3 regions of the Streptomyces sp. NPDC048057 genome follow, and region 2 is predicted to be linked to each of the others. Evidence: riboswitches for the same ligand, from Rfam matches in the RefSeq annotation. Region 2 holds a riboswitch; each other region holds the start of a gene.
What was found. A riboswitch is a leader RNA that binds a small molecule or an ion and turns the genes downstream of it on or off. The one in region 2 is predicted to bind cyclic di-AMP.

Region 1 (4,525 bases), on a different contig from region 2:
ACTTCGGCAAGACCCTGGTCAAACAGGCCGTCGCCAACCGCTGACCGAAGTGCCGACACGCCGCGCTGACCTGCGTCTTCGGCGAAGTTTTTGCCTCTGAGGCAAGAAAGTTGCCTCAGAGGCACTTTCCTGGCGCAATGGACTCATGCAGAGTCCTCCCGGGGGCCACCCCCCGGACCCCCGCACCCCGGCGGTCCCCGCCGCGGCGCCCCCGGCGCCGCAGGGCGCCGGCGCACCGGTCGAGCTGCCCGACGTGGCGCCCCGACTGCGCGACCTGCGCCGCCGCCGGGGACTGACCCTGGAAGCCGCGGCGCAGCGCGCCGGACTGTCGCCCGCGCACCTGTCCCGACTGGAGACCGGCCGCCGACAGCCTTCGCTGCCGATGCTGCTCAGCCTCGCCAGGATCTACGGTACGACAGTGGCCGAGCTCCTGGGCGAGCTGGCGCCCGAGCACGACCCCGTGATCCGCGCCGGTCGCCGCGAGCCGTCGGAGGCCGACGGCTGGACGTACCACCAGGTCGGCGGGGCGGGGCGGGCCATGCAGGCGCTGCGGCTGATCGTGCCGTACGGAGCCCAGGGCGATCTCGTGCGGGTGCACCCCGGCGAGGAGTGGCTGTACGTGCTGGACGGGCGAGTACGGCTCAGCCTCGGCGAGGCCGTGCACGAACTCGGCCCCGGCGACAGCGCCCACTACGACTCGCTCACCCCGCACCGGATCGCGGCGGCCACCCGCGACGGCGCCGAGATGCTGTTCGTGCACACCCTGCTCCAGAGCCCGGACATCCTCCATCCGCACCTCTGACGCCCGCGGTCCCCACGCACCCGTCCGCACTTCCTGACATCCGCACTTCTGGTCCGGCCCGCTGGGGCCGGGGAAAGCAGAGGCCAGTCATGACCGAGAACCCGACGGCGCCCGAAGGCGCCGCACTGCCCGACCCCGCCGCGTCCCGGCGGGAGAAGAAGGAGGAGGGGAAGTTCCCGAAGGGCATCTGGATCCGGCTCTTCGCCTACCTGGTCGCCGGCCACGTCTTCGCCGGCTTCCTCTACCTGCTCTTCGAGGTCGGCGCCAAGTAGCCCCGCTGGCCCGGGCGCGTTCGCGTCAGGCGCCGTCCCCGTCGACGAGGCGCGCCCGCAGCCGCTCGCGCGTCTCGGGGGTGAGGCCGAGGCCCTCGGTGAGGTAGGGCTCGATCCCGCCCCAGGTCTGCTCGATGGCGTCGAAGGCGGTGTGCAGGTACTCCGCCCGGGCGTCGAAGAGCGGGCTCAGCAGCTCCATGACCTCGGCGGACATCCCCGCCGGCGCGCCCTCGGCGCGGCGCACCAGATAGCGGCGGTGCGGGTCGTTGGACTTGAGGTAGTCCGCCTCGACGGCCTCCCTCTCCACGCCGACCGCGAGCAGCGCCACGGCGACCGACAGCCCCGCGCGGTCCTTGCCCGCCGCGCAGTGCATCAGCGCCGGCACGCTGTCCTGCGCGAGGGCGTGCAGCACCTGGCTGTGCTCGGCCGTGCGCTGGGTGATGATCATGTGGTAGGAGGCGATCATCCGGTTCGCGGCCTGGCCGTCGCCCAGCAGGGCGCGGAGCTGGTCGAGGTCGCCGGAGCGGACCATCTGCCAGAACTCGGCCCCGTCGGCCGGGTCGCTCAGCGGCAGGTTCACGTTCCGCACGCCCGGCAGCGTCACGTCCGCCCCTTCGAGGCGGATGTCCGCCGCGTTGCGGAAGTCGAAGATCGTGTGCAGGCCGAGGGAGGTCAGGAACGAGGCGTCCTCGCCGGTCGCGTGGGCCAGGTGTCCGCTGCGGAAGAGCCGACCGTGCGCCACGGTCCGACCGTCCGTCGTCGGGAGCCCGCCGACGTCGCGGAAGTTACGGACCCCGGTCAGTTGGGGTTCGGTCGAGGGGACCTGCGGCACCTGCTGCGTCACGAAGGCTCCTGGAGAAGTCGCTGCCGCCGGCGCTCGTCGCCGACTGTGGCGTGTTCCCGACGATACGACATCGGTACCTGGGGCAATCATCGTCAGGGACCGGTCCCCGGCCCGTGCCGCACCCCGCCTCCCCGCGCCCGTGCGCGCGACCTGGACGCGAGCGTCATCCGACTCCGACTCCGACGTTGATGACCGCCGAGGAAACGTCTCATCTGTCCGGATTGATTGAGTAATGCGCTCTTCGGTATAACGTGCCCCGGCTATGGGGGAGATGGGCGCCCCTCATGAGCAGGATCACAATGGTGACGTTGTGTGGCGGCTGTCCGGAAAGGGGATGCGTCCGGCGGGCGGGAGTTGACGGGGCGGCGTCCACGGAGGGTGACTGCCGGCGGCCGGCGCGATGATCCATGTGGTCCGGGCGCGGGCCGTCATGGCTTGTTCCTGGCGATGTGGCCGGTTTACGGTCACGGCACTCCGGACGGACCGCCTCATCCTGCCGCCGCCCGGATCATCACCCACCCACCTGTGGCAGGAGCGGGGGACCCAGGTAGTACGCCGGTCCGGACTCCGGACGGCTCGGGGTGAAGTCGCGCCCAGCGCGCGGCCGGGCATCTCCAGCTCGAACCCGACAGCTCACCTCGCAGGCGTCGGAGAGGAACAGCACCATGTCCGCACAGGGCAAGCACCGCCGTCCCAAGTCGACGGCCTTCACCCGTGGATTCGTCGCCGCCGGCACCGGTGGCGCCGCCATCGCCCTTCCCCTGATGGGCGCCACCGGCGCGCACGCCGCCGAGCAGACCGCGCCCGCGGCCCCTGTCGTCGCCCCGGTCTCGGCCTCCGCCGCCCCGGCCGCAGAGAAGGCCGCCGCCGCGCCGACCACGTACGTCGTGGTCATCGGCGACCACCTGTCCAAGATCGCCGACGAGCACCGGCTCGACGGCGGCTGGCAGCAGCTCTACCAGGACAACCGCGCGGCCGTCGGCGAGAACCCCTCGCTGATCCACCCCGGCCTCAAGCTCACCGTCGGCGCGCAGGCCGACGGCAAGGGCGCCGCGAAGGCGGAGAAGCCGGCCGAGAAGCCGGCCGAGAAGCCGGCCGAGAAGCCGGCCGAGAAGAAGGTCGAGAAGCCGGCCGAGAAGAAGACCGAGAGCGACAAGGTCGAGAAGAAGGTCGAGCCGAAGGCCGCGCCCGCCGCCCCGGCCGCCCAGAAGGCGACCGGCGGCACCACCGCGCCCGCGGAGTCCTCCGACTCCTCCACCGGCACCAGCAGCGGTTGGGCCGCCCCGCTCGCCAACGCCCAGGTCTCCACCTCGTACCGCGCCTCCGGCGCCATGTGGTCCAGCGGTTACCACACCGGTGTCGACTTCGCCGCGCCCACCGGCACCGGCGTCCGCTCCATCGGCCCCGGCTCGGTCGTCTCCGCCGGATACAACGGTGCGTACGGCAACGAGGTCGTCATCAAGCACACCGACGGCACCTACTCCCAGTACGCCCACCTCTCCTCCCTCTCCGTCTCCGCCGGACAGAGCGTGACCGGCGGGCAGTCGATCGGCCAGGTCGGCTCCACCGGCAACTCCAGCGGGCCGCACCTGCACCTGGAGGTCCGCACCGGCCCGTCGTACGGCTCGGACATCGACCCGGTCGCCCACCTGCGCAGCCACGGCGTCTCGCTCTGACCCCGGCGCACCGCGCCACCGGCCGCTGACCCGGCCCTCCCGAATCCCCCACGGAGCCCTCCGTTCCGTGGGGGATTCGGCGTATTCCCCATCACCTCGCCATCTCCGGTGTGATAAATCACTGCGCGTCAACCCCTCCCTACGGTCGCGTAGGTCACATCTGTAGGGCGAAGATGAGTTCTTGTGGCAGACGATTCGAGAACAGAGAACAAGGGCGGATTCGGGTCGTACGCAGCCATCGGTGACAGCTTCACCGAGGGCGTGGGGGACCCGGGACCTGACGGAACGTACGTCGGCTGGGCGGACCGGTTCGCGGTCCTGCTGGCCGACCGCAAACCGGAGCACAGCTTCCGGTACGCCAATCTCGCGGTGCGCGGCAGGCTCCTCGACCAGATCGTGGAGGAGCAGGTGCCGAGGGCGAAGGAACTCGCCCCGGACCTGGTGTCGTTCTGTGCGGGGGGCAATGACATCATCCGACCGGGCAGCGACCCGGACGACGTGGCGGAGCGCTTCGAACGAGCCGTGTCCCAACTGACCGCAGCGGTCGGCACGGTCATGGTGACCACCGGATTCGACACCCGGCACGTGCCGGTCCTGCGCCACCTGCGCGGCAAGGTCGCCACCTACACGGCGCACGTGCGGGCCATCGCGGACCGCTACGGCTGCCCGGTGCTGGACCTGTGGTCGCTCAAGTCGGTCCAGGACCGCCGGGCCTGGGACCCCGACCGGCTGCACCTGTCGCCCGAGGGGCACACCCGGGTGGCGCTGCGGGCGGCACAGGTCCTCGGGCTGGAGGTGCCGGCCGACCCCGACCAGCCGTGGCCGCCGCAGCCGGTGCGCGGCACCCTGGAAGTACGGCGCGACGACATCCACTGGGCCCGTGAGTACCTGGTGCCGTGGATCGGGCGGCGGTTGCGCGGCGAGAGCTCGG
Region 2 (4,525 bases):
AGAGCGGGTCCTCGATGGAGACCAGCGGGTAGGCCGCGACCAGCTCCTCGTAGTACTCGGTCAGCTCGGCGGCGGAGAGGGACTTGCCCTCGAACTCGTACGAGCCGTCCTTGTAGAACTCGGAGGCGGCGACGTCGAGCGCGAGCGCGATGTCCTTGCCCGGGACGTAGCCGGCTTCCTTGATCGCCTCGATGATCAGGTCCAGCGCGGCGCGGTTGGAGTCCAGGTTCGGCGCGAAGCCGCCCTCGTCGCCGAGGCCGGTGGACAGGCCGCGGCCCTTCAGCACCTTCTTGAGGGTGTGGTACACCTCGGTGCCCCAGCGCAGCGCCTCGGAGAAGGACTCCGCGCCGATCGGGGCGATCATGAACTCCTGGATGTCCACGTTGGAGTCGGCGTGCGAGCCGCCGTTCAGGATGTTCATCATCGGAACGGGCAGCAGGTGCGCGTTCGGGCCGCCGAGGTAGCGGAAGAGCGGCAGGTCGGACGCCTCGGAGGCGGCGTGCGCCACGGCGAGGGAGACGCCGAGGATGGCGTTGGCGCCCAGCGACGACTTGTCCGGGGTGGCGTCCAGGTCGAACATCGCCTGGTCGATGAGGCGCTGCTCGGTGGCGTCGTAGCCGACGAGCTCCGGGCCGATCTGCTCGATGACGGCGAGGACGGCCTTCTCGACGCCCTTGCCCTGGTAGCGGTTCGGGTCTCCGTCGCGGAGTTCCAGGGCCTCGAAGGCACCGGTGGAGGCACCCGAGGGCACGGCGGCGCGGCCGGTGCTCCCGTCGTCGAGGCCGACCTCGACCTCGACCGTGGGGTTGCCTCGGGAGTCCAGGATTTCCCGGGCTACGACGACGTCGATGGACGGCACGAGCATCTCCTTCTGGGATGTGACGCGTGGGGTGCGGGCTCAGCGGCCCAACGGCAAGAGCCTAACCGGCTGGGGGGCGCCGACCGGCCGCTGCCCGCCCCCTGGGACGAAAAAGAGTGCGAAGAACTTCACCCCGGCCGAAAGGCGCACAGCTACTGCCGGGTAACGCCTCTCAACTGCGCGGATGCCTGCTCAGACGCGGGCCATCGACGATCGGCGCGGGCGCGCGGCGCACCCGTGACACACAGAACCCCGGGCCGGCGCGTACGGGGGAAGCGCGCCGGCCCGGGGCCGTGAGTGGCGAACCCGTGGGGGGTCGGGTCGGGGTGACGGCCCGTGGGTTCGCGACGGGTCAGCTCAGGTGGAGCTGCTGACCCGGGTAGATGACGTCGGCGTCGTCCACGACGTCCTTGTTCAGCTCGAAGAGCTTCTGCCAGCCGCCCTCGACCTGCTCGGTCTCGGCGATCTTGCTCAGGGTGTCGCCGGACTGGACCTCGTACTCGCCGTCGCCCTTCTCGAAGCCGCCGGCCTTCGGCGCGGACTTGGCCGGGGCGGACGGGCGCTCGGAGCGGGTGGTCGGGGCCTCGGCGCGCTCCTGCGAGGGCTGCGCCTGCTGCTGCTTCGGCTGCTCCTGCTTGGGCTGCTGCTTCGGCTGCTCCTGCTTCGGGGCGGGGGCCTGCTCGGCGCCGCCGCCGTTGTACGCGGCCTTGGAGAGGCCGACGCCGCAGCTCGGCCAGGCACCCTTGCCCTGGCCCGCGAGGACCTTCTCGGCGATCTCGATCTGCTGCGACTTGGAGGCGAGGTGCGCGTTCGACGCGTACTTGGTGCCACCGAAGGCGGCCCAGGTGGAGGCGGAGAACTGCAGGCCGCCGTAGTAGCCGTTGCCGGTGTTGATGGACCAGTTGCCGCCGGACTCGCACTGGGCGACCTTGTCCCACTCGGCGGCGGTGGCGGCGGAGGCGGAGGTGGCGCCCACCAGCGGGGCGGCGATCGCGGCGGTGGTGATGCCGGCGAAGGCGGCGAACTTGGCGGCCTTGGACGGGCGGCGGTGCTTGCCCTTGCTGGAAAACAGCATGGTGGATCTCCTCACCGACGCCTACGAGGTGAGCTGTCGGGTTCGGGCCAAGTGAGTTGCCCGGCCGCGCGCTCGGCGCGGCTTCACCCCTAGGGCGTGTCTGACGGATCTGGCTGGGCTCGCGTGCCCTGACACCGCGCCTCGCCGCGTTGTCGTCGGTCGCCGACGCTCCGCGTCGACTCCCTCCTCCGCCTTGATATCCACGGCACCAGACCCCGCTCGCTGGTCCAGCCCGATCCATCAGACACGCCCAGCCGGTGTCCGTGCCCCGGGTCTCCCCGGGGTGGACGGGACCGGCACGTACGTGGGTCCCCCGCTCCTGCCTTCGGCGCTCTCGCGACGACTGTTCCCCCCGACCGACGGCAGGATTCGGCGTGACGGTCAGTGGTGCCCGCTTTGGCGAGCGGTCAGACCGTAAACACAGCCCTCCCCGATGTTCAAAGAAGGAACATCGGGGAGAAAACGCCCATCACGGCCTTCCGGAAACCTCCGTTTCCGCAGGTGGGGCACGGAATGCGTCGTTCCGCTCGGCCACGGAAGCCCGTTCGAGCAGAGAGACACATGTCTCACTTACGCAGAAACGGACAAAAGCCGGCAAAACCCTGCCTCAACGTGCCCCGGAATCGGGCTACTTCACCCCGAGGTCAAGGTTCTGACCAGGCAGGATCAAGTCGGGATCAGCGCCGACCGCGTCGCGGTTGGCCTCGTACAGCGCCGGCCAGCCTCCGGGGAGGTCCTGCGCGTCCGCGATGGCCCAGAGGTTGTCCCCGGGGCGGACGGTGTACGTGCCGGGCGACGCGGTCGCGGTGTCCCCGCCGGCCTCGCCCTTCTCCTTCTGGACGTCGGCGGCGGCACCCGGGTTGCCCGGGGTCGCGCCGTCCTTGCCGGCGCCGCTGTCGGTGCCGGTGCCCGTCGAGCCGCCGTTCTGCTGGCCCTTCGCCGGTGCGCCGGCCGCCTTGCCCGGGTCGGCGGGCTGGACGGAGTCGCCGCGGCCGGGCGTGTCGCTGCGCGAGGCCCGGGTGTCGTCGGTCGCGCGCTGTTCGCCCGCGCCCTTCCCCGCACTCTTCTCCGTACCCTCGCTCGTGCCCGAGGGGTCCGGGGTCGCAGGAGTCGCAGGAGTCGCCGAGGATTCGGTCGCGGCCGGGCCGCGGTGCTTGCCGCCGGCCTTCTTGCCCTCGTCCGCACCGGTTCCCGGCCCGACGCCGTTGCCGACGCCCTGGGTCGAGGTGGGGGACGGCACGGCCGGCACGGAGGGCGTCGGCAGCGCGCCCGGGTCGACCTTCGGCGCCTTGACGCCCGGCAGCCCCGCGTTCGCCCCGCAGGACGACCACGCCAGCGGCCCCTGGGCGGCCAACACCTTCTCCGCCACCGCGATCTGCTGCGAACGGCTCGCGAGGTCGGCGCGCTCCGCGTACTGCGCACCGCCGAAGGCGTCCCAGGTCTCCTGCGAGAACTGGAGCCCGCCGAAGTAGCCGTTGCCGGTGTTGGCGCTCCACTGCCCGGCGCTCTCGCACTCCGCCACGCGGTCCCAGACGGCGGAGTCCGCGGCGGACGCCGACCCCGCGCCCAGGAGCGGGATCGCGATCGCGGATCCCGTCACCCCCGCGGCGACGACGAGGGCCGGGGCCTGGCGAGGACGGCGATGTCGACCATTCCCGGAGAGCATGCGGTTGCCTTTCGCTGACGGCTGAGACGGGGGTGAACGTAGCCGGACTCCAACGTCAGTCACAAGTCGATGCAGCCGGGATAACGCGAACATCACAGAGTTGATGCTCCGTCAGTAAGTTGGAGCTCCGAACTCCACGGGAAGCGTGCGCAGTCCACGCATGATCAGACCACCGCGCCAGCGCAAATCGGTCGGATCCACGGCGAGTTGCAGGTCAGGGAGGCGTCGCAACAGGGTCGCCAGCGCGGTCTGCCCCTCGATGCGGGCGAGTGGCGCGCCCAGGCAGTAGTGGATGCCGTGCCCGTACCCGAGGTGCTGATTGTCACGTCGGGACAGATCGAGGACGTCGGGCCCGTCGAAGCGTTCGGGGTCGCGGTCGGCGGCGGCGAGCACGACGAGGACGGGGTCGCCCTCGGCGACCCGCTGCCCGCCGATCGTCAGCGCCTCGGTGGCGAACCGCCAGGTCGCCAGCTCCACCGGCCCGTCGTAGCGCAGCAGCTCCTCCACGCCCGTCGCCAGCAGGTCGGTCTGACCCGCCGCCAGGGACTCCTGGAGCAGGGCGCGCTGCGCGGGGTTGCGCAGCAGGGAGTACGTGCCGTTCCCGATCAGGTTCACGGTCGTCTCGAACCCCGCGAAGAGGAGGATGAACGCCATCGCGGCGACCTCGTTCTCGGTGAGGTGCTCGCCGTGGTCGCTGGCCCGGATCAGCCCGGAGATCAGGTCGTCGTCGGCGCTCTCGGCACCGAGCGTCTCCCGCTTGCGGTGGATCAGCTCGGCGAGGTAGCCGCGCATCTTCTTCACGGAGCGCGCCACGCCGCCGCGGGGGCCGCCGCCGTGGCGGATCATCATCCCCGCCCAGTCCCGGAAGTCGTCCTGGTCCTCGGCGGGCACGCCCAGCAGGTCGCAGATCGCGTAGATCGGCAGC
Region 3 (4,525 bases), on a different contig from region 2:
CTCGACGACGCGGCCCGCGACCGGGAGCGGGCCGGGCTGGTGCGCACGCTCAGCCCCCGCCCCGCCGACGGCGACCTGCTCGACCTCGCCGGCAACGACTACCTCGGGCTCACCCGCCACCCGCACATCACCCGGGCCGCCGGCGAGGCCGCCCGCCGCTGGGGCGCCGGCTCCACCGGCTCCCGCCTCGTCACCGGCAGCACCGCCCTGCACGCCGAACTCGAACGGGAACTCGCCGCCTTCTGCGGCTTCGAGTCCGCTCTGGTCCTGGCGTCCGGCTACGCAGCCAACCTGGCGGCCGTCACCGCGCTGTCCGGGCGCGAGGGCCTGATCGTCTCGGACGCCGGCAACCACGCCTCCATCGTGGACGGTTGCCGACTGTCCCGGGCCGAGACCGCGATCAGCGCGCACGCCGACCCCGAAGCGGTCGGCAAGGCCCTGGACGCCCACCCGGGGCGCCGGGCCATCGCCGTCACCGACTCCGTCTTCTCCGTGGACGGCGACGCGGCGCCGCTCGCCGAACTCGCCGCCGTCTGCGCCCGGCGGGGCGCGGCCCTGCTGGTGGACGACGCGCACGGCTTCGGCGTGCTCGGCGACGGCGGGCGCGGCGCCCTGCACGCGGCCCGGATCGCCGGCGCCCCCGGCGTGGTGGCGACCGTCACGCTCTCCAAGTCCCTCGGCAGCCAGGGCGGGGCGGTCCTCGGCCCCGCCCGGGTCATCGACCACCTCGTCAACACCGCGCGTACGGTCATCTTCGACACCGGCCTCGCACCCGCCGCTGCGGGCGCTGCGCTCACCTCCCTGCGGCTGCTGCGCGACGACCCCGGGCTCGCCGGCCGGGTGCGCACGGCGGCCACGGACCTGTACGAGCGGCTGACCGCGGGGGGCCTCACGGCCGTACGGCCCGACGCCGCCGTGGTGTCCGTCCGGGCGCCCGCGCCGGAAGCGGCGCTGCGCTGGGCCGCCGACTGCCGCGCCGCGGGGCTCCGGGTGGGCTGCTTCCGCCCGCCGTCGGTGCCGGACGGGATCTCCCGGCTCCGGCTCACCGCCCGCGCCGATCTGACGCGGGAGCAGATCGCGGCGGCGGTGGAGATCGTGGTGCGCACGGCACCACCGGGCGCGCGAGGAGTGTCCAAAAACGGCCTTGCGTCGTAGAGTTCACCGCTTCGAGCGACGAAACGCTGCGCATCTTGGCGGATCGCCTCACCCGGCACCGCGATGAATGGCAGTGTGGCGCGCGAAGCACTGTCCGCGGCCGTCCGCGCATCCATCGGCTACGAAGTCGGAGCACGGCCCCGGTGGGAAAGGGACGACGTCGCCATGGCAGACCTCCAGGAAGCCACCATCACCCTGCCGAGCGAGCCCGCCTCGGTCTCCGCGGCCCGGAGGTTCGTCACCGGCGCGGTGACGGGGTGGGGGCTTCCCGCGGGGTCGGACGCCCTCGACACGATCCGGCTGATCGTCTCCGAACTCACCACCAACGCCGTGCAGCACACCTTCGGCCAGTCGCCCACCTTCCGGGTGGACGTGCTGCTGGAGCGGGACGAGGAACTGCGCCTCGGGGTGACGGACAGCCATCCGAAATGGCCCCAGCGGCTGCCGGCCGCCGTGCGCCAGGACAACGGCCGCGGCATGGTCATCATCCGCAGCCTCACGGCGCACAGCGGCGGGCGGCTGACCGTCAAGCCGACCGAGGACGGCGGCAAGACGGTCTGGATCACCCTGCCCTGGCCGGCTCGCCGGGCCGACTGACCCGGCGGGCCGGTGTGCTGACGGGCCGGCGGACCGCCGTCAGCGGACCCGGCCGTACGAGACGCTCCTGCTCCAGATCTTGTCCAGCTTCACCCAGGAACCCCGCTTGGGCGAGTGCCAGATCTTTCCCTTCCCGGCGTAGATGCCGACGTGGTAGACGCTCCGACCGGAGTGGAAGAAGACGAGGTCACCCACTTTTCTCTTGGCGGTGGAGACCCGACGCGTGGAGTTGTACTGCTGCTGGGCGGTCCGGGGCAGCTTCTTGCCCGCCTTCTTGTACGAATAGAGCGTCAGACCGGAGCAGTCGAAGCGGCGCGGCCCCGCCGCGCCCCACCGGTAGGGCGAACCCTTCTTGTCCGCGGCGACCTTGAGCGCCTTGCCCGCGTGTGCCGTTGCTGCCTGGGCCTCGGGCGAGCCGCCCGGTACGAGCATCGAGCCACCGAGTGCGGCGAGGGTCAGGGCGGACACCGCACCCGCCCGGCCGATCAGGAACGGGACGTTCATCTGCGCAGTCATGCGCAACCCTTCGTCAGCCGCCTGTGAAGGGTGACCTGTCGGGTTCGGGCGGACGAAGGTGCCCGGCCGCTGATGCGGCTTCACCCCGAGGAACGTCCGGCGCACCGGCCGTCCCGTACTGCTCGGGTCCTCCACTCCTGCCGAAGCACTCCTGTCGACCAGTCATCCGGAACGGCGGCAGGACTCGGCGTCCGTTCGGACCGCCCCGCCGAGGTGACGGGGGCTTGTCGTCCCAGGGATCTTGTCCCACGCCGTGCCGGATTTCCGAGTCAAAACGGCGGTATGTGAGTTTCAACACGAATGCGCCATTCAGGTGGACACGCCGCAATTTCCCACCGGGAGTGGACGCCGGGGGAGGCCCGCACCAGCGCTGGAATAGGACATTCCGCTAGAGGGATCGTCGTCCCGCGCAACTTGAGCGTATCGGCCGGGGGCGCCGCGACTACATCAAACGAGGTATCCGGGCGGGAACCCGAATGGCGGTTGACGTGTCGGATGACGGGCCGTCAAGGGGCAGGGTCGGCGGGGATGGTGACTCGCAGCGCCCGCCGTTCGCCGTCGAGCACCCGCAGCGCCCGGGCGAGGGTGGCCGCGTGCAGGGCGTCCTCCCCGCGGTCGTGCATCAGCGCCAGCGCGTCCTTGACCGCGACCGCCTGAGTCACCAGCGCCTGGGCGGCGCGCAACGAGGAGTACGTGAGGTCGCCACGGCTGGGGTTGATGCGTCCCACCAGGTCCACGATGCGCAGATAGCCGTCGATCAGATCGGCCTCGGCGCGGGTCAGCGCCGGCAGCGGCGGCAGTTCGGGCCGGAGCACGGGTGCGCCTTCCGTCAGCCGCGGCCGGTCAGTGACGACTTGCGGCTGCCGATCACGTGGTCCACCAGCCCGTACTCCTTGGCCGTCGCCGCGTCCAGGAAGGTGTCGCGCTCCAGGTCGGCGGCGATCTGCTCCGCGGACCGGTCGGTGTGCCGGGCGAACAGCTCCACCATCAGGGCGCGCAGCCGCAGGATCTCCCGCGCCTCGATCTCCAGGTCCGACGGCATGCCCCGGGCCGGCTCGTCGAGCGCGGGCTGCTGGAGCACGATCCGCGCCCCCGGCAGGGCCAGGCGCTTGCCGGGGGCGCCCGCGGCCAGCAGCAGCGCCGCGGTCGAAACGGCCTGTCCGATGCAGGTCGTCTCGACGTCGCAGGTGATCACCTGCATCGTGTCGTAGATCGCGAGCATCGCACTGAGCGAGCCGCCGGGAGAGTTGAGGTAGAGCGAGATCTGACGCTCCGGCGCCGCGTACTCCAGGTACAGCAGTTGGGTGATCACGTCGTTCGCCGCGGTGTCGTCGACCGGCGTCCCGAGGAAGACGATCCGCTCTTCGAGCAGCTTGGCGTAGGGGTCGAGGGTGCGGTTCCCGTGCGCGGTGCGCTCGGTGAACTGCGGCAGGACGTATCGGGCGACGGGCTGCGTCATGGCGTACCTCTCCTCGGTCCTCGACGGGCGCGCTGCGACCGGCCCCGTCTGTGCTTCCGTAAGAAACGTACAGGACGTACAGAAATCCATGAGGGAGGGTGCCCCTGAAGATGGGGGTCGATTTGCTGGTCAGGGGCCGTTCTCGTGTCGCGCGGGCGCACTTGCGACGAGGGAGAGCGCAAAAACTACACATCATGATCACGAATCCATCACCTTCCGGCGGTCTGTCTGTCTCCACCGATCCGCCGCGGTTAGGTTCGGGGCCTCAAAAGAACGTGTTGGGGAGATCGCATGACGTGGGGCGGGCAGTCGCAGCAGGCGCCGTGGGGCGGGCAGGCTCCGAAACCGCAGGGACCCGGCTGGGCGCGCAAGCGCTTCGTCGTTCCCGGAGCCGCCGTCCTCTTCTTCATGGGCGTCGGCATCGGTGCTTCGGGCGGGGGCGACGAAGGGGAGAAGGGCGGTCGTGCCGCGCCCGGGCCCACCGTCACGGTCACGCCGCGGGGCGGTGCGGCGCCGGCTCCCGCGGTGACCGCCACCGTGACCGCCGCGCCGGCCAAGACGCCCCGCACCACCGCCGGCGTCGCGCATGCCGGGGGCGACTCCGGCGCGACGCCGGTGCCGAACTTCGTCGGCATGGGACTCCAGGCCGCCCAGGACGCGGCCCAGGACGTCGGCTTCTCCATGCTGACCTCGCACGACAGCACGGGCGAGCGCCGCAACCAGCTCTGGGACCGCAACTGGAAGGTGTGCACCCAGGAGCCCGCGGCGGGGAAGAAGGTCCCGAAGGACACCGAGCTG

Region 1: linked by a shared signal. The riboswitch ahead of AB0E05_RS23970 (peptidoglycan DD-metalloendopeptidase family protein) and the one ahead of AB0E05_RS29720 (transglycosylase family protein) in region 2 are both predicted to bind cyclic di-AMP.
Region 3: linked by a shared signal. The riboswitch ahead of AB0E05_RS15225 (C40 family peptidase) and the one ahead of AB0E05_RS29720 (transglycosylase family protein) in region 2 are both predicted to bind cyclic di-AMP.

The regions. Positions count from the first base shown of each region.
Region 1 covers NZ_JBEZNF010000020.1:172,606-177,130, reverse strand. Annotated here, with positions in the region: gene AB0E05_RS23990 (aspartate aminotransferase family protein) at 1-44, shown strand, start outside; gene AB0E05_RS23985 (XRE family transcriptional regulator) at 146-802, shown strand; gene AB0E05_RS23980 (DUF6126 family protein) at 892-1,074, shown strand; gene AB0E05_RS23975 (tyrosine-protein phosphatase) at 1,100-1,918, opposite strand; cyclic di-AMP (ydaO/yuaA leader) riboswitch at 2,425-2,578, shown strand; gene AB0E05_RS23970 (peptidoglycan DD-metalloendopeptidase family protein) at 2,584-3,594, shown strand; gene AB0E05_RS23965 (SGNH/GDSL hydrolase family protein) at 3,778-4,525, shown strand, end outside.
Region 2 covers NZ_JBEZNF010000030.1:92,431-96,955, forward strand. Annotated here, with positions in the region: gene eno (phosphopyruvate hydratase) at 1-865, opposite strand, end outside; gene AB0E05_RS29720 (transglycosylase family protein) at 1,212-1,934, opposite strand; cyclic di-AMP (ydaO/yuaA leader) riboswitch at 1,938-2,059, opposite strand; gene AB0E05_RS29725 (transglycosylase family protein) at 2,563-3,600, opposite strand; gene AB0E05_RS29730 (cytochrome P450) at 3,712-4,525, opposite strand, start outside.
Region 3 covers NZ_JBEZNF010000011.1:140,838-145,362, reverse strand. Annotated here, with positions in the region: gene AB0E05_RS15235 (8-amino-7-oxononanoate synthase) at 1-1,155, shown strand, start outside; gene AB0E05_RS15230 (ATP-binding protein) at 1,321-1,752, shown strand; gene AB0E05_RS15225 (C40 family peptidase) at 1,792-2,268, opposite strand; cyclic di-AMP (ydaO/yuaA leader) riboswitch at 2,272-2,468, opposite strand; gene AB0E05_RS15220 (hypothetical protein) at 2,775-3,083, opposite strand; gene AB0E05_RS15215 (ATP-dependent Clp protease proteolytic subunit) at 3,098-3,727, opposite strand; gene AB0E05_RS15210 (PASTA domain-containing protein) at 4,019-4,525, shown strand, end outside.